DNA from 3 places in the Lysinibacillus sp. FSL L8-0126 genome. Region 2 is predicted to be linked to each of the others. Evidence: a T-box and tRNA genes for the amino acid it is inferred to sense, from the RefSeq annotation. Region 2 holds a T-box; the other regions hold tRNA genes.
What was found. The T-box of region 2 lies ahead of serS (serine--tRNA ligase). A T-box ahead of a tRNA ligase gene usually reads a tRNA of that ligase, here a tRNA-Ser.
Positions count from the first base shown of each region.

Region 1 (7,049 bases), 1.1 Mb from region 2:
ATCATAATAACGCAATGTTCTCGTGCTAACACCCGACAATTGAGCAAGCTCCTGAATGGAATATTCCATGTGCTCACCTCCTCTAATGCTACTGTAAACTTTGACGCAACGTTAAGGTCAAGACAAAATAAAAAATATTAATCGAACTATAATCATCCTTTCAGAATATATAATTCCATAAAAATCTATAATCTGAGTTTTTATACACCGATATGAATAATAAATATTTCACAGGAACGTGATAGGATGAAGTGTCCAAATTGTCACCATGAGAGTCATACAAAACAAGTACTAACTTTGCCTTCTCCATCCCTCTTTACAGTATGCTTGACCAATTTTGATGGATTGCTAAGCCACTTTCAGCAAATGAAGTTCGTGCTGTTGCGAATGTTTATGAAAACAGTCAACTATCTATTATTGAAACAGAATCCACTAACGAAGCAGACGCTATACTAGCTGGTCAATTCGTGTAAGCATTCCGTTTGTATTATGAGATGGCACTCAATGAGGGTGATTTTTATTGGATTGCTGATATGCTTGCACTTGGCAGTTCAGCTTATCAAAAATTAGAGAAATATAGTAATGAAATTACATATTACTTCTATTTAAAACAATGGGGTATTAGATGTACAATTTTCAAATGGTCAATACTATGTGGATATGAACGAAACGTGTGATTTTTATGATGCACAAGAAAATTATCAATTCTATGATTGCTATAAGACCTATACTGTTACAATAGATGATTATGGTGCTTTTAAAATTGCCCATATTACTATTCACTAATAAGGTCTTTTACAATCGTAAAATAAGCAAGGAAAAAATAAACTATCGCGAGATACTCTTATTTCGCAATAGTTCGTTTCTTCTGCATTGTTTTGGTAGTTTAAAAATGATCCAGCTATCTTACTGTTCATTGATTCGCATATTTCCCATGCCACACTATGTGATGATAATTCTTTTTATCTGTGTCACCCTCTGTATTAATAAACAACACCCTCGCATGTTCGTCTAGCTGTAGGTCGAGTATTAAATCTTTGTAGTGTTCATTAGTCATTAATTCATAAAAGCAACCAAACGGAGCCGCTCCTGATTCTCCTGCTATAATACGTGAGTCTGAAGCCAATGGATTTGCAAGAACGCGCATTCCTGTTGCTGCTATTTCTTCTTCACAGGAGATGCTTATTTTTATATGGGCTTTTAAGAGTCGCCAAGCCTGTGGATTAGGTTCACCGCAAGCAAGGCCCGCCATTATGGTTTTCATCTCTCCACCAACAGTTACATATTGCTCAGTACCTGCCTTAAAGCTCTCATAATAACAATTAGCAACATGTGGCTCAACTAACACAAATGTAATATCCTGCTCATAATATTGTTGTAAAAAAGCTACTACTGCCCCTGCAAATGACCCAACACCAGCTTGTAAAAATACATGTGTCGGAGCTTGCTGCATCTGTTCAACGATTTCATGTACAAGTGTTGTGTAGCCTTGCATAATCCATAATGGTATTTCTTCGTAGCCATCCCACATCGTATCCTGAATCAGGACCCAGCCATTTTCTTGTGCTAGCTGCGAGGAATAACGCACGGTTTCATCATAATTCATTGTCGTTATTTCAGCATAGGCTCCTTCTTTTTTAATATGCTGTAAACGTTCATCGGCACTGCCAGCTGGCATATATATTCGCGCTTGATACCCTAGTTCACGAGCCGCCCATGCCACACCACGACCATGGTTACCATCTGTTGTTGAAATAAAGGTTAAATTTCCTACCTGCGCTTTTACTTCTGATGATTTTAATTGTTCAAACGATAGTTCCTCTATATTTTTCTGGAGTCTATTGGCAACATACTGCGCAATTGCATAAACTCCGCCTAATACTTTAAATGCGTTTAAGCCAAATCGATAGGATTCGTCTTTTACCAAAATTTTTTCTACACCCATCCATGAAGCAAGTGAATCAAGATGATGGAGAGGTGTCTTTTCAAATTGCTCATATGTACGTAGAAATTGCCCCACTTTCTTTACTTGTTCCAATGTAAAATATGGCAGTAAAGCTGTTCCGTCATTTGCTTTATCCAGCTGATTGTGCACCCACTTTAATTTTTCATTCATTCCTATCCCTCCTTTATCATTAGCTTAGTCCATCTAGCTTCAAAATACAAAATTATACAATACAGAACTTACATTTGTCTAAGTTCATTTGTCTAAGTTCCTTGTTATGCGTTTATGATCCCCTACGGAAAAGGGAGAAAAATTTCTTAACTTCCTATATAATTAACAAGCCTTCACAGATTCGATGTTCTGTGAAGGCTTCATTTTTATAGTAACTATGTTATCAAATCAATTAAAAAGTGCAGTAGATGTAATTCATCTACTGCACTTAGTATGACCCGTACGGGATTCGAACCCGTGTTACCGCCGTGAAAGGGCGGTGTCTTAACCACTTGACCAACGGGCCAATGGCGGAGAAGGAGGGATTTGAACCCTCGCGCCGGTTACCCGACCTACACCCTTAGCAGGGGCGCCTCTTCAGCCTCTTGAGTACTTCCCCACATAAAAATGGCTCCGAAGGCAGGACTCGAACCTGCGACAACCTGATTAACAGTCAGGTGCTACTACCAACTGAGCTACTTCGGAATAATGATGGGCCTAAATGGACTCGAACCATCGACCTCACGCTTATCAGGCGTGCGCTCTAACCAGCTGAGCTATAGGCCCTTGGAGCGGGTGATGGGAATCGAACCCACGACATCAGCTTGGAAGGCTGAGGTTTTACCATTAAACTACACCCGCATAAATGGTGGGTCAGGACGGAATCGAACCGCCGACACTTAGAGCTTCAATCTAATGCTCTACCAACTGAGCTACTGACCCATTTCGTCCATGCTAAGCTTATTTTCTTTTGCTTATCATATCTTCTTATGAAAATAATGGCGGTCCCGACCGGGATCGAACCGGCGATCTCCTGCGTGACAGGCAGGCATGTTAACCGCTACACCACGGGACCATTTGGTTGCGGGGGCCGGATTTGAACCAACGACCTTCGGGTTATGAGCCCGACGAGCTACCACTGCTCCACCCCGCGATAATTTTATACGGTTTCGAGTTTTTAAAGCACCATTTATAAAGATTTAAAACTGGAGGAGGTAGAGGGATTCGAACCCCCGCGCGGTGTTACCCGCCTGTCGGTTTTCAAGACCGATCCCTTCAGCCAGACTTGGGTATACCTCCGTTGCAATATATAAATGGTGGACCTTGCAGGACTCGAACCTGCGACCGGACGGTTATGAGCCGTCTGCTCTAACCAACTGAGCTAAAGGTCCTTTAAGATGGCGGCAGAGGGGATCGAACCCCCGACCTTACGGGTATGAACCGTACGCTCTAGCCAGCTGAGCTACGCCGCCAGGATCTTTATACTGGTTAATTTATTATGGTGGAGCCTAGCGGGATCGAACCGCTGACCTCCTGCGTGCAAGGCAGGCGCTCTCCCAGCTGAGCTAAGGCCCCATAATTTCTTTGGAAATGGTCGGGAAGACAGGATTCGAACCTGCGACCCCTTGGTCCCAAACCAAGTGCTCTACCAAGCTGAGCTACTTCCCGTTCTTTTTGGCGCGCCCGACAGGAGTCGAACCCATAACCTTCTGATCCGTAGTCAGACGCTCTATCCAATTGAGCTACGGGCGCATTAAAAATGGTGCCGAGGACCGGAATCGAACCGGTACGGTAGTCACCTACCGCAGGATTTTAAGTCCTGTGCGTCTGCCAGTTCCGCCACCCCGGCACATTTGGAGCGGAAGACGAGGTTCGAACTCGCGACCCCCACCTTGGCAAGGTGGTGTTCTACCACTGAACTACTTCCGCATGTGCATAAGTTTTTTTATCTGGCAATGAAATAATGGTGCGGGTGAAGGGAGTCGAACCCCCACGCCTTGCGGCGCTAGATCCTAAGTCTAGTGCGTCTGCCAATTCCGCCACACCCGCTTATTATTATTTAAAAATGGTGAGCCATGAAGGACTCGAACCTTCGACCCTCTGATTAAAAGTCAGATGCTCTACCAACTGAGCTAATGGCTCTAAAAAAATGGTGCCGGCTATAGGAATCGAACCCACGACCTACTGATTACAAGTCAGTTGCTCTACCTGCTGAGCTAAACCGGCATATGGTGGAGGATGACGGGCTCGAACCGCCGACCCTCTGCTTGTAAGGCAGATGCTCTCCCAGCTGAGCTAATCCTCCTGGGTATTATGCCTAGCGACGTCCTACTCTCACAGGGGGAAGCCCCCAACTACCATCGGCGCTAAAGAGCTTAACTTCCGTGTTCGGTATGGGAACGGGTGTGACCTCTTTGCCATCATCACTAGACTTGCACATGGATGTGCTGGCTTCTGCGTTCTTAGCAGAAGTTTCTTTATGTATCTTGTTTTGAAGTTGTTTACCTGTCCTTCAAGACAAGAATTATTGTATAACGTTTTCTCACATTGTGCAATACTTTTTTATAAAAAAAAGAAATTATTACTTTTTGAAGTTATTTTTGCTAAGTAAGAGAAAATATTGCCCTGCAAAATATTATAACAATTGTTGTTTCAAAAGAAAACAATTATTTTATTTCACCTATTTTCTTAGCTTATAATCTATTTCTAAACAAGGAAAGGGTATAGAAAACCCTTCACTTGTTGTTTCATTAAATAGTTAAAAGCTCTTGTTTCAATCTTAGAATTTCTTCAAATGTAGTGGAAGCTCCAAAAGATAGTCTAAAAAATTGGCGTGCTGCTTCCAAAGAGTAACCCATTGATAAAATGGCTTTCGTTCCAGATTCACTATGAATATCACATGCACTACCCGTCGAAATACAGATTCCTGCCTCATTTAACTTTAAAAGAACATATTGTCCCTCTATTTTATCCATCATTACGCCACAAATAGTAGGCAATTGTTGGTTACATTCTATTAATTGGCATGTTTCAGGCAAATTGTTTTTCAAAAATCTTCTTAAAGTCTCATAATGTTGTCTTTCATATTGATAGTTTTCAATTGCTGCCGCAAAGGCTACAATTGCTGGTGTATCTAATGTGCCGCCTCTTAAACCCCTCTCATGAGTCACACCCGGTGTTAAGGCAGGTACTCGGAGCGCAGGATTCAGATAGACAGCACCACACCCCTTTGGTCCACCTATTTTATGAGCTGAGATTGTGATGGCATCTACTCCACTTGGTATAGCAAGCTTCCCAAATGATTGTACACAGTCAATATGGCTGAAAACATCAGATTTTTTAGCCATCTCTATTATTTTCTCTACAGGCTGAATAGCACCAATTTCAGAATTGACATGTTGAATTGTAATCAAAGCCGTATCTTTGCGGATTGCTTGCTGTAATTGTTCAAGGTCAATCCATCCATCCATCTGTAAAGGCAATTTTGTCACTATAAAACCCATTTTCTCAAGCGTATTCAACGCTGCATGCACAGACGTATGCTCAGCTTGAGATGAAATAATGTGTTTTCCTTTTTTAGAGGCCAGCGCTAATGACAAGATAGCCAGGATATTTCCTTCTGTCCCGCTCCCTGTAAAAATAATACCGTCACTATTTACGCCTAAAGCATTGGCTACAACCTCTCTTGATTGCTGGACAAAATAATAGGCTTGTCCTCCTAAATCATGAAGACTTGCACTATTTCCATAATACCGCTGTGCTACCTCTACATAAGCTGCAAGAGCCTCCTTCGTCATCGGTGATGTCGCAGCATAATCCATATAAATCATTGTCTTCTCCCTCTCTAGTTCATCAAGTCTTGTTTTCTTTTTTATTTTATGTAAAGATAAGTGTCAAGACAACTGTAAAGAGGGTATAACTATGGATGTAAAGGCAGATGTCCTTATAATCGGCAGTGGAATTGCTGCACTTCAAGCTGCTTTACTGCTCGAAGAACATTTTCAAGTACAAATTGTTACAAAATCATCTCTTTATATGAGTAGTTCTTATCGTGCACAAGGTGGCATCGCTGCTGTTACAAGTGAGAAAGATCATATTGAACACCACATTGCTGATACATTGAAAGCTGGAGAATATCATCACGAGAAAAAACATGTTACTACACTCATAGAAGATGGCACTAAAATCATGCAGAAATATTTAAAGACTGGTCTCCCTATCGATCGTCATGTTGATGGAAAACCGGCTCTAGGACTCGAAGGGGCACATAGTCATCATCGTATTCTACATGCAGGTGGTGATCGTACTGGTCAAATTTTCATAGATTACTTACTTCATAAACTTTCGCCTAAAACAAAGGTGAATTGCTATGAAATGGCTTATGAGCTTTTACGGAATACAGATGGTGACTGCATAGGCGCACTTACCAAAGGACAAAAAGGCATTACACGCTATTTGGCCCATCATGTCATTTTAGCGACAGGTGGTGCAGGTGCACTCTATTCAAGCACATCTAATTATCCAACCAATACAGGTGACGGCATCGCGTTAGCATTTCGCGCAGGTGCTGCCATCAGTGATATGGAATTTATGCAGTTCCACCCTAGTCTGCTTTGGTGTGAAAATGAGGCGAAGGGATTAGTTTCCGAAGCTGTTCGAGGTGCTGGTGGCATCTTTGTCGATGCACAGCGTCAGCCCATTATGACAGGCTTACATGCCCAACTTGACTTAGCACCAAGACATATTACGGCACTTGCACTTTTTAAAAAACGTGCTGCTGGTGAGGAGACGTTTATTGATATTACTAACATTCAAAATTTTGAAGTGAAATTCCCAACAATTGCTCAGCTTTGCTATGACAATCAAGTTTATTTACAAGATGGCTTAATTCCTGTAGCTCCAGGAAGTCATTTCTTAATGGGGGGCGTTATTGCTGATGACAAAGGAAGAACCACTATACCTAATCTATATGCAGTGGGGGAAGTTGCCTGTACAGGTGTCCATGGTGCGAACCGTTTAGCAAGTAACTCCCTATTGGAAGGTATTACGTTTGGGCAAAGAATGGCTCAGTTCATCATTCAACATGGTTGCCATCAAAAAAATTTCACACATG
Region 1 covers NZ_CP152028.1:2,602,072-2,609,120, reverse strand. The annotation lists gene MHI34_RS12910 (MerR family transcriptional regulator) at 1-69, opposite strand, end outside; gene MHI34_RS12905 (diaminopropionate ammonia-lyase) at 914-2,116, opposite strand; tRNA gene MHI34_RS12900 (tRNA-Glu) at 2,391-2,462, opposite strand; tRNA gene MHI34_RS12895 (tRNA-Ser) at 2,465-2,555, opposite strand; tRNA gene MHI34_RS12890 (tRNA-Asn) at 2,565-2,641, opposite strand; tRNA gene MHI34_RS12885 (tRNA-Ile) at 2,649-2,722, opposite strand; tRNA gene MHI34_RS12880 (tRNA-Gly) at 2,724-2,797, opposite strand; tRNA gene MHI34_RS12875 (tRNA-Phe) at 2,803-2,878, opposite strand; tRNA gene MHI34_RS12870 (tRNA-Asp) at 2,936-3,011, opposite strand; tRNA gene MHI34_RS12865 (tRNA-Met) at 3,015-3,089, opposite strand; tRNA gene MHI34_RS12860 (tRNA-Ser) at 3,143-3,235, opposite strand; tRNA gene MHI34_RS12855 (tRNA-Ile) at 3,251-3,327, opposite strand; tRNA gene MHI34_RS12850 (tRNA-Met) at 3,335-3,408, opposite strand; tRNA gene MHI34_RS12845 (tRNA-Ala) at 3,436-3,511, opposite strand; tRNA gene MHI34_RS12840 (tRNA-Pro) at 3,528-3,604, opposite strand; tRNA gene MHI34_RS12835 (tRNA-Arg) at 3,612-3,688, opposite strand; tRNA gene MHI34_RS12830 (tRNA-Leu) at 3,697-3,785, opposite strand; tRNA gene MHI34_RS12825 (tRNA-Gly) at 3,791-3,865, opposite strand; tRNA gene MHI34_RS12820 (tRNA-Leu) at 3,901-3,985, opposite strand; tRNA gene MHI34_RS12815 (tRNA-Lys) at 4,003-4,078, opposite strand; tRNA gene MHI34_RS12810 (tRNA-Thr) at 4,087-4,162, opposite strand; tRNA gene MHI34_RS12805 (tRNA-Val) at 4,166-4,241, opposite strand; rRNA gene rrf (5S ribosomal RNA) at 4,252-4,367, opposite strand; gene MHI34_RS12795 (cysteine desulfurase family protein) at 4,687-5,757, opposite strand; gene nadB (L-aspartate oxidase) at 5,858-7,049, shown strand, end outside.
Region 1: it has a tRNA-Ser gene. The T-box ahead of serS (serine--tRNA ligase) is inferred to sense a tRNA for this amino acid. The anticodon was not compared.

Region 2 (7,049 bases):
AACATCAACTAAACCATCTGCTAAATTAACTTTTACTTGTTCAACACCAGCTAAAGCACCAACATTTTTTTCAACTGCACTTACACAATGACCACATGACATTCCTTGTACATTTAACGTTACGTTTTGCATAATAAAATCTCTCCTTTTAATATGGTTTATATTTATTTTTTCATTAACTTTTGAATCGTTACTACTAACTCATCTAAAACCGCTTCATCGCCCTCTGATAAACGATCTACAACACAACCCTTTAAGTGACCTTCTAATAATATTTTTGCCACACTATTTAATGCGGACTGTGTAGCAGATAGTTGCGTAATAATATCATCACAGTAAACGTCTTTATCAATCATTCCTTTAATGCCGCGAATCTGGCCTTCAATACGATTTAAGCGCGTTGTTAAATCCTTTTTCACACGCTCAGGGTGATGACTTTTTCGACAAGACGTAGCTCCCTCTGTATGACAAACATCATCTTTTACTGTGTCTTCCATTCTACCCCTCCTATCTCAACTTCATAATACTATACCCAAGAAGGGTATGCAAGCGATAAAAATTTTTTTATTCATGATGATGCTCATGATCATTTTTTAATTGGCATAAAATTGTATTTCCATGTTGATGTGATGCCGTTTCTAATTGAATGGTTACATGCTTAATACCCTTATGCTCAAGATTATGTTCAATTTTTCGTAGAATATGCTCACCATCAGCTATTTTTAACTGTTCATTGACAACTGCATGACAGGACAATGCATTCGTTCCACTAGTAATTGTCCAGATGTGTAGATCATGGATACTTTTTATTCCATCCGTCTGTTCTATTAGTTGAATAATCTCCTGAACATCTACATTTGAAGGTGTTCCTTCCATTAAAACATGGATTGAAGCCTTTGTGACATAGTAGCCACTTCTTACTACTAATAAAGCAACAATTACGCTCGCAAGTGGATCTGCCCAGCCCCAGCCAAAAAACATAATTAATAAAGCCGCAACAATTGCCCCTACAGACCCTAGCATATCGCTAAGTACATGTAAAAAAGCGCCACGCATATTTAAATTATCTTTTGTGTCACTGCCACGCATCATAATCCATGCCACTAAAATATTAATGACCAAACCAATCGTACTAATAATAAGCATTCCTGAAGTAGCTACTTCAGGCGGATTGGCAAAGCGTTTAAACGCTTCATAGAAAATAAATAATGCTATCCCTATTAATGTAATACCATTTAATACAGCAGCTAAAATTTCAAATCGTTTATAACCATACGTTTTACTATAGCTAGCCGCCTTTTCTCCAAACATAAAGGCTAACATCGCAATACCTAAAGAGATAGAGTCACTTAACATATGACCTGCGTCTGATAAAAGAGCTAAGCTATTCGTTAAAAAACCACCAATTGCCTCTACTATCATATAGCCTGTAATAATAATAAACGACAGTAATAACACCTTTTTATTTGCACCATGTGTATGATCATGACCGTGATCGTGTTGATGTCCCATTTATATTCCTCCATTTCATTTAATTATGTGTCGCATGCTCAATAGCTTGCTTCAATAAATTCATAATGTGATCGTCATCCTTAGAATAATACAAGGTTGTTCCCTCTCTTCGAAATTTCACTAAGCGTAAATTTTTTAAAAAACGTAATTGATGAGAAACAGTCGATTGGCCTAAATCTAAAATTTCAGCAATGTCGTTGACTGAATGTTCATCTGTACATAGTAAGTTTAAAATGCGAATTCGAGTCGGATCACTCAATGCCTTAAAGGTTTGAGATACTACAAATAATGTCTCTTCATCTAAATGCTGAATTGCAATTTTTTGTGTTTTTGAACTTTTTAATGTTTCATCCATAAAAGTTTACCCCATTCTTAAATATTTATATATGAGCATGTGTTCATGTATAAATATATAGGGTTATTTTAGGAATGTCAATAATCAACTATACCGAAGCCTAGTTGCATTCAGATTTAGCTTTGTGCTTACACAAAGCGTTCCTTTCTGATTCCTTGACACCCGCTGAAAGAAAGTTAAAAGTAGCAATTACCAATTAAGCAGGATAAACTACTTTATAAGGAGAGATTTTTAGTGGATATTTTTGAAACAGATCGTCAATTTATGAAACAAGCATTAGAAGAAGCCAAAAAAGCAGCTATACTTGGGGAAGTGCCTATAGGTGCTGTACTTGTTTATAATGGGGAAATTATTGCAAAAGCTCATAATTTACGAGAAACAACACAAAATGCAACAACACATGCTGAGCTAATGGTTATTCAAGAGGCTTGTAAAAAAATCGGCAGCTGGCGTCTCGAAAAAACAACACTCTATGTTACGCTTGAACCTTGCCCAATGTGCGCAGGTGCAATTTTGCAATCTCGTGTACCACGTGTTGTCTATGGTGCAAGAGATATCAAAGCAGGCTGTGTAGATTCACTCTATCGTTTATTAAACGATGCACGCTTTAACCATGAATGTGAAGTATCTGAAGGAATCTTAGCAGATGAATGTGGACAAATTTTAACCGATTTTTTTAAAGCCTTACGAGAGCGTAAAAAAGCTGAGAAAAAAGCACGTATAGCTTCGAAAAATGAGACTATCAATTAAAGAAGGTGCCTCCTAATGAGACACCTTCTTTTTTATCCTCAGAGTAATAGCAATATATATGAACTGTGTCGTAGCAGCAACAGTAATGAATATTAAGGTTAAATAGTTAATCGTCTGAAAACACATTCACCTTCGATATAACTTTGCTTGTAAAGATACATCTGGTGGTCAATGAGTAACTTTCCACCATTAGCTTCCTGTAACTGTCCTTTTCTTTCTTCATTTACTTAGTATAGCGTCCAATTTCATTATGAAGAACTTGTGCTATAAAATCTTTCTCTATTCTAGTTTCCCCTGTTAATAAAATCGGAGCATTTTTCTTTGCGCTACGACTGGCCTTTTCAAGTTGAGACTTCATTTCAGTGTTTATCGTAATGAAATCCTCTAGACGATAGGCCGTATGATTATCTCGAGATAGATTATGTCCCAGGAAATTATTTAAGCATTTTAATTGCTTACTTTCATAAAAATGCTCTGAGAATTCAATTGCCTCCATAGCTTTCCATTGCTCCATAATGGGATAAGTTTAGCGATAAATAACTAAAACCATCTAATGTTGTAAGCTGTTGCCCATAGGTTAAAACGGGTTTCCCTGGTTGCATAACTTCAAAAACGGTACTTGTTTCAGGTGTTAAGCCAATTTCTAATAATATATTTAAATTTGCTAGATTATAAAAAATTGCAAAACCTTTCATGGGAGATTTCAATTTTGGAAAAGCAAAAAAGCCATTTTAGATTCTCCCCTAAAGGATGGTCTAAAATAGCTTTTATTTGTTTTTTATTTTGGTGCGATTACGTCTTTACCACCCATATAAGGTCTTAAAACTTCAGGAATCACTACGCTTCCATCAGCTTGTTGATAGTTTTCCAGGATAGCCGCAACTGTACGACCAATGGCAAGACCTGAACCATTTAATGTGTGAACATACTCTGGTTTTGCATTTGGCTCACGACGGAAGCGGATATTTGCACGTCGTGCTTGGAAATCCTCAAAGTTAGAACAAGAAGAAATTTCACGGTACATGTTTTGTGCTGGAATCCACACTTCTAAATCATATTTCTTTGCTGCAGTAAAGCCTAAATCGGCTGTACACATTTTTAGTTTACGATATGGTAATCCTAATAATTGCAGTACTTTTTCAGCATGACCTGTTAATAGCTCTAATTGTTCGTATGATTCCTCTGGTTTTACAAAACGAACTAGTTCTACTTTATTGAATTGGTGTTGACGGATTAAACCACGTGTATCACGTCCTGCAGAACCTGCCTCTGAGCGGAAGCATGCACTGTACGCAGCAAAGCCTTGTGGTAAAGCCTCAGCTGGTAATATTTCATCACGATAGAAGTTCGTTACTGGAACCTCTGCTGTTGGAATCATGAAATAATCCGTTTCTTCTAATTTGAATACATCTTCCTCGAATTTTGGAAGCTGTCCAGTACCTGTTAAGCTATCACGATTTACAATGACAGGTGGTAGCATTTCCTCATAGCCATGCTCTTCTGCATGTAAATCCATCATGAACGTCATTAATGCACGTTCTAAACGAGCTCCAAGACCACGGTAGAATAAGAAACGGCTACCTGTTACTTTTGCGCCACGTTCAAAATCCACAATTTTCAAATCTGTCGCTAGATCCCAATGTGCTTTAATATCAAAATCAAATGCTGGAATTTCGCCCCAAGTATATTCCTCAACATTGTCGTCCTCTGTTGTACCTACTGGGACAGATTCATGAGGAATGTTTGGTAAACGCATCATCATATCTTTAAAGCGCTCTTCTACATCATTTAATTGATTGTCTAATTCTTTAATTTCATCGCCTACCTGACGCATACGAGCAATGACTTCATCTGCGTTTTCCTTATTGCGCTTCATAAGTGAAATTTGTTCAGATACTTTATTACGTTCTGCTTTTAATTCTTCCGTTTTAGCAATTAATTCACGACGCTTTGCATCTAAGCCTTCAAAGTCATCTAAGTTACCTAAATCTTCATTACGTGTTAATAGCATTTCTTTAATTTCCGCGAAATTATCGCGTACACGTTTAATATCTAACATATTCATACCTCCAATAGTTTCTTTAATGATGGGAAATTGTTGCATCAAAATAAACACAAAAAAGCCCTCATCCCTGGAAAGGGACGAGAGCTACCCGCGTTGCCACCCTAATTGACTAGGCGTATGCCTAATCCACTTATTTTATAACGGCATTTCAGCCGGCTACAGCCTACTTCACTCACTTCGACTGTGCAACTCCAGGACGGATTCACAAGTGCTTTTATCAGCTTCCACCAACCGCTGACTCTCTAAAAAAAACGTGCTTGTTACTACTTCCCATCATCGTGTTCAATTATTTAAATTTTAACCATACTGTACTATATGAAAACAAATTTTGCAAGTCATACCATAGAGGAGACAAAATATTCAAGAATTCGCTTATCTGCTGTTAATTCAGGATGAAACGAACAACCTAATAAATGACCATCTTGCGCCAAAATTATTTTTCCGTCATGCTGAGCGAGAACATCAACATCTTTACCTACCGCTTCAATATGAGGTGCACGAATAAAAACTGCTGGAATACGTGCACCTATTTTAGGAATATCCAGTTGAACTTCGAAGCTATCTATCTGACGTCCAAATGAATTTCTTGCTACCGTCACATCCATAACTGCTAAATGCGGTTCGTCATCCACTAATTGATTGGCTAATAAAATTAATCCTGCGCATGTCCCAAATACCGGTAAACCTTGCTGTGCAAGTTCACGGATTGGCTCTAGTAGGTCAAAACGGTCCAGCAATTTTCGCATTGTCGTACTTTCCCCACCAGGTAGTACAAGTCCATCGAGATTCACTAAATCCTTCTTCTGTTTTACTAAAATCGCTTCACAATCAAGCCCTTCTAACATTTGGACATGCTCACGGACTGCTCCTTGTAATGCTAAAACACCAATTCGTTTCATTTTACCAGCCTCGCTCTTGCATACGCTCGTTTTGCCCAAGCTGTGCAATATCAATACCCTTCATTGGTACACCGAGCTCTTTAGATATTTCAGCAATTAGCTTATAGTCTTTATAGTGGGTAGTCGCCTCCACAATAGCACGTGCAAATTTTTCTGGATTTTCGGATTTGAAAATACCAGAGCCCACGAAAACGCCATCAGCTCCAAGCTCCATCATTAATGCAGCATCGGCTGGCGTAGCAACACCACCTGCCGCAAAATTTACTACTGGTAAACGACCAAGACGTTTAATTTCTCTTAATAATTCGAAAGGAGCCCCCAGTAATTTTGCCTCCGTCATTAATTCATCTTCTGTCATACCCACTACTTTACGTACCTGAGCATTTACTTTGCGAATATGTCGAACTGCCTCCACTATATTCCCTGTTCCTGGTTCACCTTTTGTTCGTAGCATTGACGCGCCTTCTCCGATACGACGGGCTGCTTCACCTAAATCACGACAGCCGCACACAAACGGTACTGTGTAATCACTTTTTAATAAATGGTATTCTTCATCTGCTGGTGTTAAAACTTCACTTTCATCAATATAATCAACCCCCATTGCCTCTAAAACGCGTGCTTCAACGATATGCCCTATACGTGCCTTTGCCATAACAGGAATGGTTACAGCCGCCATTACTTCCTCCACAATACGAGGATCAGCCATACGTGCAACGCCACCTGCCTTACGAATATCTGAAGGTACCCTTTCTAATGCCATAACGGCTACAGCGCCTGCTGCTTCTGCTATTTTTGCTTGCTCTGCATTAATGACGTCCATAATAACGCCGCCCTTTTGCATTTCTGCCATTCCACGTTTTACTAACTCTGTACCTGTTTGTTTCATTTTCTAACCTCCACCTTTATGATGAAGTTTAGTATAATAGAAATTGACCATATAAAAATATCCAGTTTTTAAAATAATCATAAGGTCAGGAGGTTATACAACATGGATATGCTTTTATTTCAGCTTGAAAGAGATAGTGATAAACCGCTTTATGATCAGCTTTATAACGGTATTAAGGATGCTATTATTTCCAAGAAAATAATGGTAGGAGAAAAATTACCGTCAAAAAGAAAATTATCCGATTTTTTAAATATTTCTCAAACAACAATTGAAATTGCTTATGCACAGCTATTAGCTGAAGGTTATATTATGTCTAAATCACGGGTTGGCTACTTTGTTGAAGAAATAGATGAACTACCCTACATTCAGCAAGACAATGTAACCTCCGTCAATGAGCATCCTAAGAAAAAAACATACAAAATTGATTTTAATCCTGGTTCTATTGATATCGATGCCTTTCCGTTTCAAACATGGAGAAAGTATGCGAAAGAGCTTTTTGACGATACCTCAAAAGAATTATTATTAACAGGTGAACCTCAAGGTGAACTTTCTTTACGTACAGAGATTGCAAATTATCTATAT
Region 2 covers NZ_CP152028.1:1,488,122-1,495,170, forward strand. The annotation lists gene copZ (copper chaperone CopZ) at 1-132, opposite strand, end outside; gene MHI34_RS07175 (metal-sensitive transcriptional regulator) at 165-497, opposite strand; gene MHI34_RS07180 (cation diffusion facilitator family transporter) at 565-1,512, opposite strand; gene MHI34_RS07185 (metalloregulator ArsR/SmtB family transcription factor) at 1,532-1,867, opposite strand; gene tadA (tRNA adenosine(34) deaminase TadA) at 2,102-2,617, shown strand; gene MHI34_RS07195 (sigma 54-interacting transcriptional regulator) at 2,841-3,113, opposite strand; gene MHI34_RS07200 (hypothetical protein) at 3,100-3,312, opposite strand; gene serS (serine--tRNA ligase) at 3,396-4,676, opposite strand; T-box leader at 4,753-4,968, opposite strand; gene pdxT (pyridoxal 5'-phosphate synthase glutaminase subunit PdxT) at 5,018-5,581, opposite strand; gene pdxS (pyridoxal 5'-phosphate synthase lyase subunit PdxS) at 5,583-6,467, opposite strand; gene MHI34_RS07220 (PLP-dependent aminotransferase family protein) at 6,570-7,049, shown strand, end outside.

Region 3 (7,049 bases), 770 kb from region 2:
CCACGCCGTAAACGATGAGTGCTAAGTGTTAGGGGGTTTCCGCCCCTTAGTGCTGCAGCTAACGCATTAAGCACTCCGCCTGGGGAGTACGGTCGCAAGACTGAAACTCAAAGGAATTGACGGGGGCCCGCACAAGCGGTGGAGCATGTGGTTTAATTCGAAGCAACGCGAAGAACCTTACCAGGTCTTGACATCCCGTTGACCACTGTAGAGATATAGTTTCCCCTTCGGGGGCAACGGTGACAGGTGGTGCATGGTTGTCGTCAGCTCGTGTCGTGAGATGTTGGGTTAAGTCCCGCAACGAGCGCAACCCTTGATCTTAGTTGCCATCATTTAGTTGGGCACTCTAAGGTGACTGCCGGTGACAAACCGGAGGAAGGTGGGGATGACGTCAAATCATCATGCCCCTTATGACCTGGGCTACACACGTGCTACAATGGACGATACAAACGGTTGCCAACTCGCGAGAGGGAGCTAATCCGATAAAGTCGTTCTCAGTTCGGATTGTAGGCTGCAACTCGCCTACATGAAGCCGGAATCGCTAGTAATCGCGGATCAGCATGCCGCGGTGAATACGTTCCCGGGCCTTGTACACACCGCCCGTCACACCACGAGAGTTTGTAACACCCGAAGTCGGTGAGGTAACCTTTTGGAGCCAGCCGCCGAAGGTGGGATAGATGATTGGGGTGAAGTCGTAACAAGGTAGCCGTATCGGAAGGTGCGGCTGGATCACCTCCTTTCTAAGGATTATTTCGGAATACAAACCTAGGGTTTGTAAGATTACGTTTTGCGTTCAGTTTTGAAGGTTCATTCTTCTTGAATGAATTACTTCTAATTATGTGCTCCTGTCGCTACGCTTTCGTCGCAAAGCTGCGAGATGTATAAGCAGGCAGTAGCTTTGTTCTTTGAAAACTGGATAAAACGACATTGAAATTGTAACAAACACATTTATTTTTTTAAGTTTTTTTATAGGCTTAATAACTTGGTTAAGTTATTAAGGGCGCACGGCGAATGCCTTGGCACTAGGAGCCGAAGAAGGACGGCACTAACACCGATATGCTTCGGGGAGCTGTAAGTGAGCTTTGATCCGGAGATTTCCGAATGGGGGAACCCACTACGTTTAATCGCGTAGTATCTTGACGTGAATACATAGCGTCTTGAAGGCAGACCCAGGGAACTGAAACATCTAAGTACCTGGAGGAAGAGAAAGAAAAATCGATTCCCTGAGTAGCGGCGAGCGAAACGGGAAGAGCCCAAACCAAGAGGCTTGCCTCTTGGGGTTGTAGGACACTCAATACGGAGTTACAAAAGAGCGAGTTAGATGAAGCGACTTGGAAAGGTCCGCCAGAGCAGGTAAAAGCCCTGTAGTCGAAAGTTCGTTCTCTCCTGAGTGGATCCTGAGTACGGCGGAACACGTGAAATTCCGTCGGAATCCGGGAGGACCATCTCCCAAGGCTAAATACTACCTAGTGACCGATAGTGAACCAGTACCGTGAGGGAAAGGTGAAAAGCACCCCGGAAGGGGAGTGAAAGAGATCCTGAAACCGTGTGCCTACAAGTAGTTAGAGCCCGTTAATGGGTGATAGCGTGCCTTTTGTAGAATGAACCGGCGAGTTACGATTACGTGCGAGGTTAAGCTTTAGAAGGCGGAGCCGCAGCGAAAGCGAGTCTGAATAGGGCGAAATAGTACGTGGTCGTAGACCCGAAACCAGGTGATCTACCCATGTCCAGGGTGAAGGTAAGGTAACACTTACTGGAGGCCCGAACCCACGCACGTTGAAAAGTGCGGGGATGAGGTGTGGGTAGCGGAGAAATTCCAATCGAACTTGGAGATAGCTGGTTCTCTCCGAAATAGCTTTAGGGCTAGCCTCGTGATGAGAATACTGGAGGTAGAGCACTGTTTGGACTAGGGGGCCATCCCGGTTTACCGAATTCAGACAAACTCCGAATGCCAGATATTTATACACGGGAGTCAGACTGCGAGTGATAAGATCCGTAGTCAAAAGGGAAACAGCCCAGACCACCAGCTAAGGTCCCAAAGTAATCGTTAAGTGGAAAAGGATGTGGCGTTGCACAGACAACCAGGATGTTGGCTTAGAAGCAGCCATCATTTAAAGAGTGCGTAATAGCTCACTGGTCGAGTGACGCTGCGCCGAAAATGTATCGGGGCTAAACGATTCACCGAAGCTGTGGATTGACATCTACGATGTCAGTGGTAGGAGAGCGTTCTAAGTGCGTTGAAGTCAGACCGGAAGGACTGGTGGAGCGCTTAGAAGTGAGAATGCCGGTATGAGTAGCGAAAGACGGGTGAGAATCCCGTCCACCGTATGACTAAGGTTTCCTGAGGAAGGCTCGTCCGCTCAGGGTTAGTCGGGACCTAAGCCGAGGCCGATAGGCGTAGGCGATGGACAACAGGTTGATATTCCTGTACCACCTCCTCACCGTTTGAGAAATGGGGGGACGCAGTAGGATAGGGTAAGCGCGCTGTTGGTTATGCGCGTCCAAGCAGTAAGGCGTGTGTGTAGGCAAATCCGCACACTGTAACGTTGAGCTGTGATGGCGAGTCCGTATGGACGAAGTTCCTGATTTCACACTGCCAAGAAAAGCCTCTATCGAGGTGAGAGGTGCCCGTACCGCAAACCGACACAGGTAGTCGAGGAGAGAATCCTAAGGTGTGCGAGAGAACTCTCGTTAAGGAACTCGGCAAAATGACCCCGTAACTTCGGGAGAAGGGGTGCTCTTGAGCGTGCAAGCGCATGAGAGCCGCAGTGAATAGGCCCAGGCGACTGTTTAGCAAAAACACAGGTCTCTGCAAAACCGTAAGGTGACGTATAGGGGCTGACGCCTGCCCGGTGCTGGAAGGTTAAGAGGAGTGGTTAGCGCAAGCGAAGCTGCGAATTGAAGCCCCAGTAAACGGCGGCCGTAACTATAACGGTCCTAAGGTAGCGAAATTCCTTGTCGGGTAAGTTCCGACCCGCACGAAAGGCGTAACGATCTGGGCACTGTCTCAACGAGAGACTCGGTGAAATTATAGTACCTGTGAAGATGCAGGTTACCCGCGACAGGACGGAAAGACCCCGTGGAGCTTTACTGTAGCCTGATATTGAATTTTGGTACAACTTGTACAGGATAGGTAGGAGCCAGAGATCTCGGAGCGCCAGCTTCGAAGGAGGCGTCGGTGGGATACTACCCTGGTTGTATTGAAATTCTAACCCATGCCCCTTAGCGGGGCAGGAGACAGTGTCAGGCGGACAGTTTGACTGGGGCGGTCGCCTCCTAAAAGGTAACGGAGGCGCCCAAAGGTTCCCTCAGAATGGTTGGAAATCATTCGTAGAGTGTAAAGGCACAAGGGAGCTTGACTGCGAGACCTACAAGTCGAGCAGGGTCGAAAGACGGGCTTAGTGATCCGGTGGTTCCGCATGGAAGGGCCATCGCTCAACGGATAAAAGCTACCCCGGGGATAACAGGCTTATCTCCCCCAAGAGTCCACATCGACGGGGAGGTTTGGCACCTCGATGTCGGCTCATCGCATCCTGGGGCTGTAGTCGGTCCCAAGGGTTGGGCTGTTCGCCCATTAAAGCGGTACGCGAGCTGGGTTCAGAACGTCGTGAGACAGTTCGGTCCCTATCCGTCGTGGGCGTAGGAAATTTGAGAGGAGCTGTCCTTAGTACGAGAGGACCGGGATGGACACACCGCTGGTGTACCAGTTGTCTTGCCAAAGGCATCGCTGGGTAGCTATGTGTGGACGGGATAAGTGCTGAAAGCATCTAAGCATGAAGCCCCCCTCAAGATGAGATTTCCCATTACGCAAGTAAGTAAGATCCCTCAAAGACGATGAGGTAGATAGGTTCGAGGTGGAAGTGTGGTGACACATGGAGCTGACGAATACTAATCGATCGAGGACTTAACCAAAATGTTTGAACCATTCAATGTACGTTTATCCAGTTTTGAAAGAATAAAAAATATTATAATATACTTGTAATTTTGATAAAATATGTTATAATAAGTATTGTCTTTCAAATAGTCTAGTGATGATGGCAAAGAGGTCACACCCGTTCCCATACCGAACACGGAAGTTAAGCTCTTTAGCGCCGATGGTAGTTGGGGGCTTCCCCCTGTGAGAGTAGGACGTCGCTAGGCTATATACTAAAATTATTCCGAAGTAGCTCAGTTGGTAGTAGCACCTGACTGTTAATCAGGTTGTCGCAGGTTCGAGTCCTGCCTTCGGAGCCATTCTTGGAGAGTTGTCCGAGTGGCCGAAGGAGCACGATTGGAAATCGTGTAGGCGGTTAACACTGTCTCAAGGGTTCAAATCCCTTACTCTCCGCCAGCACTTTGATTTATTCCAAAAGTTGGCCCCTTGGTCAAGTGGTTAAGACACCGCCCTTTCACGGCGGTAACACGGGTTCGAATCCCGTAGGGGTCACCATTTAAATACCCAGATGGAGGATTAGCTCAGCTGGGAGAGCATCTGCCTTACAAGCAGAGGGTCGGCGGTTCGAGCCCGTCATCCTCCACCATTATTTTTACAATAGTATATGATTATCGCGGGGTGGAGCAGTGGTAGCTCGTCGGGCTCATAACCCGAAGGTCGTTGGTTCAAATCCGGCCCCCGCAACCAAATGGTCCCGTGGTGTAGCGGTTAACATGCCTGCCTGTCACGCAGGAGATCGCCGGTTCGATCCCGGTCGGGACCGCCATTTATTTTAATAACAAGGGTCAGTAGCTCAGTTGGTAGAGCATTAGATTGAAGCTCTAAGTGTCGGCGGTTCGATTCCGTCCTGACCCATCATGTTTTTTTGCCGGTGTAGCTCAGTTGGTAGAGCAACTGACTTGTAATCAGTAGGTCGTGGGTTCGACTCCTATCGCCGGCACCATGTATTCCCGGAGGGGTAGCGAAGTGGCTAAACGCGGCGGACTGTAAATCCGCTCCTTAGGGTTCGGCGGTTCGAATCCGTCCCCCTCCACCAGTTTTATTATTATAGGGGCATAGTTCAACGGTAGAATAGAGGTCTCCAAAACCTTTGGTGTGGGTTCGATTCCTACTGCCCCTGCCAATTAATTTTATGGCGATTGTGGCGAAGTGGTTAACGCACCGGATTGTGGTTCCGGCATTCGTGGGTTCGATTCCCATCAGTCGCCCCATTTAAAGTAAAATTAATAAAAATTATAATATAATGGCGATTGTGGCGAAGTGGTTAACGCACCGGATTGTGGTTCCGGCACTCGTGGGTTCGATTCCCATCAGTCGCCCCATTTATATAATTATCTTTTGGGGTATAGCCAAGCGGTAAGGCAACGGATTTTGATTCCGTCATGCCCTGGTTCGAATCCAGGTACCCCAGCCATTTTGCGGAAGTAGTTCAGTGGTAGAACACCACCTTGCCAAGGTGGGGGTCGCGAGTTCGAACCTCGTCTTCCGCTCCAACTTCGATGGCGGCATAGCCAAGTGGTAAGGCACAGGTCTGCAACACCTTTATCACCGGTTCAAATCCGGTTGCCGCCTCCATATTTTAACTCTAATCGGTGTATCCGATTTTTTTTATCTCCATTATGCCGGTGTGGCGGAATTGGCAGACGCGCACGACTCAAAATCGTGTTCCTTTGGAGTGTCGGTTCGACCCCGACCACCGGTATCTTTTACAGCGAAGAATCCTTGAAATAACAAGGGTTCTTTTTTTTATGTAGAAAATATGTAGAAAACTTTAAAAGATGTTCAATAATTTGTGGTAAAATAGTATTAATTTGAATGGGGGTATTTGGTATATGAGTCAAGAAATTAAAGATGGTAAAGTAGTTTCTTTTATTAATATGAAAGGTGGCGTAGGAAAAACCACTCTTTGTATAGGTATAGGAGAATATCTAGCTAATTATGAAGGAAAAAAGATTCTATTAATCGATTTAGATCCACAATTTAATACAACACAATCAATTATGGACCTTGTAAATCAAGCTGAAGAATATATGAATGATTATCGTCATAGAATAACTATTCGAAAGATTTTTGAAGATACTAAAACGATTTCAGAAAGACCAAAGATTCCATCTGTTTCGGAGGTTATTTTAAAATTTGAAAGTGAACCAAATATTGACTTGATATGTGGTACGATTGATATAATTAAAGATGATACTTCTAATAAATCGTTATATAAAAGACTAAACAAATTTATTAATGAGCATAAATTAAAAGAATTGTATGATTATATATTTATTGATTGTCCACCTACTATTTCTTTTTATACTGATGCAGCTTTATTTGCTTCAGATTATTATATTGTTCCAGCAAAGATTGATCGATATTCAATTTTAGGTATAAGACTATTAAATACGGTTATATCTAATCTAATGTATGATGAGGAATTAGAGATAACTCCTTTAGGAATAGTTTATACAATGAGAAGACAAGAAGAAACAATGAAAACGGGTGAAATTAGATGGAGATTCGAACAGAATAAAGATGTTGCTCAGATGGGAATATTTAGTTCTTCAACGTTTATAGTTAATGATTTAATGGTAGGGTATCAAGGGAATATTGCATCTAAATATAGTAAATCTAGAGAAGATATTAAGAATGTCTCGGAAGATCTACTTTTTTTATATTAACTGATCCAAACTTCCATAACTTTGAGAGTTCTGTATAAGGGATTTTAGATATTGAAAATAATAGGATATGATAATGAATTGCCCCACGTTTTTGTAATTCCCATACAGCTAAATATTTTAAAGTGGCTTTTTTCGTTTTATATATTTTGTAGTTTAATCGTTTAATAAATTTCATGAATTCATAATTGCAACTTGTTATATCTTGAATGTTTTCTTTAAACGTTAACGTAAGGAAACTTGTTTGGTTATCAAAGTTTACGTCTATTAATCTAGAAATTTCCCAACGCTCATTAAGATAACGAGTTTTCATTCTTGCAATCCGTTCACGCTTCATTTCTGGTGTTGCATTTTCAAAAGTTATACGTTCTGATTTTTCAACGGTAATGGGGTTTGTAAAATTATATGCGATTAATTCGTCATATTCATAAATCTCAGTTATGGAAGAT
Region 3 covers NZ_CP152028.1:2,256,408-2,263,456, forward strand. The annotation lists rRNA gene MHI34_RS10970 (16S ribosomal RNA) at 1-740, shown strand, start outside; rRNA gene MHI34_RS10975 (23S ribosomal RNA) at 985-3,912, shown strand; rRNA gene rrf (5S ribosomal RNA) at 4,025-4,140, shown strand; tRNA gene MHI34_RS10985 (tRNA-Asn) at 4,157-4,233, shown strand; tRNA gene MHI34_RS10990 (tRNA-Ser) at 4,239-4,330, shown strand; tRNA gene MHI34_RS10995 (tRNA-Glu) at 4,355-4,429, shown strand; tRNA gene MHI34_RS11000 (tRNA-Val) at 4,445-4,520, shown strand; tRNA gene MHI34_RS11005 (tRNA-Met) at 4,547-4,621, shown strand; tRNA gene MHI34_RS11010 (tRNA-Asp) at 4,625-4,700, shown strand; tRNA gene MHI34_RS11015 (tRNA-Phe) at 4,717-4,789, shown strand; tRNA gene MHI34_RS11020 (tRNA-Thr) at 4,802-4,877, shown strand; tRNA gene MHI34_RS11025 (tRNA-Tyr) at 4,887-4,970, shown strand; tRNA gene MHI34_RS11030 (tRNA-Trp) at 4,984-5,057, shown strand; tRNA gene MHI34_RS11035 (tRNA-His) at 5,070-5,145, shown strand; tRNA gene MHI34_RS11040 (tRNA-His) at 5,181-5,256, shown strand; tRNA gene MHI34_RS11045 (tRNA-Gln) at 5,274-5,348, shown strand; tRNA gene MHI34_RS11050 (tRNA-Gly) at 5,353-5,427, shown strand; tRNA gene MHI34_RS11055 (tRNA-Cys) at 5,436-5,509, shown strand; tRNA gene MHI34_RS11060 (tRNA-Leu) at 5,556-5,636, shown strand; gene MHI34_RS11065 (AAA family ATPase) at 5,767-6,603, shown strand; gene MHI34_RS11070 (hypothetical protein) at 6,566-7,049, opposite strand, start outside.
Region 3: it has a tRNA-Ser gene. The T-box ahead of serS (serine--tRNA ligase) is inferred to sense a tRNA for this amino acid. The anticodon was not compared.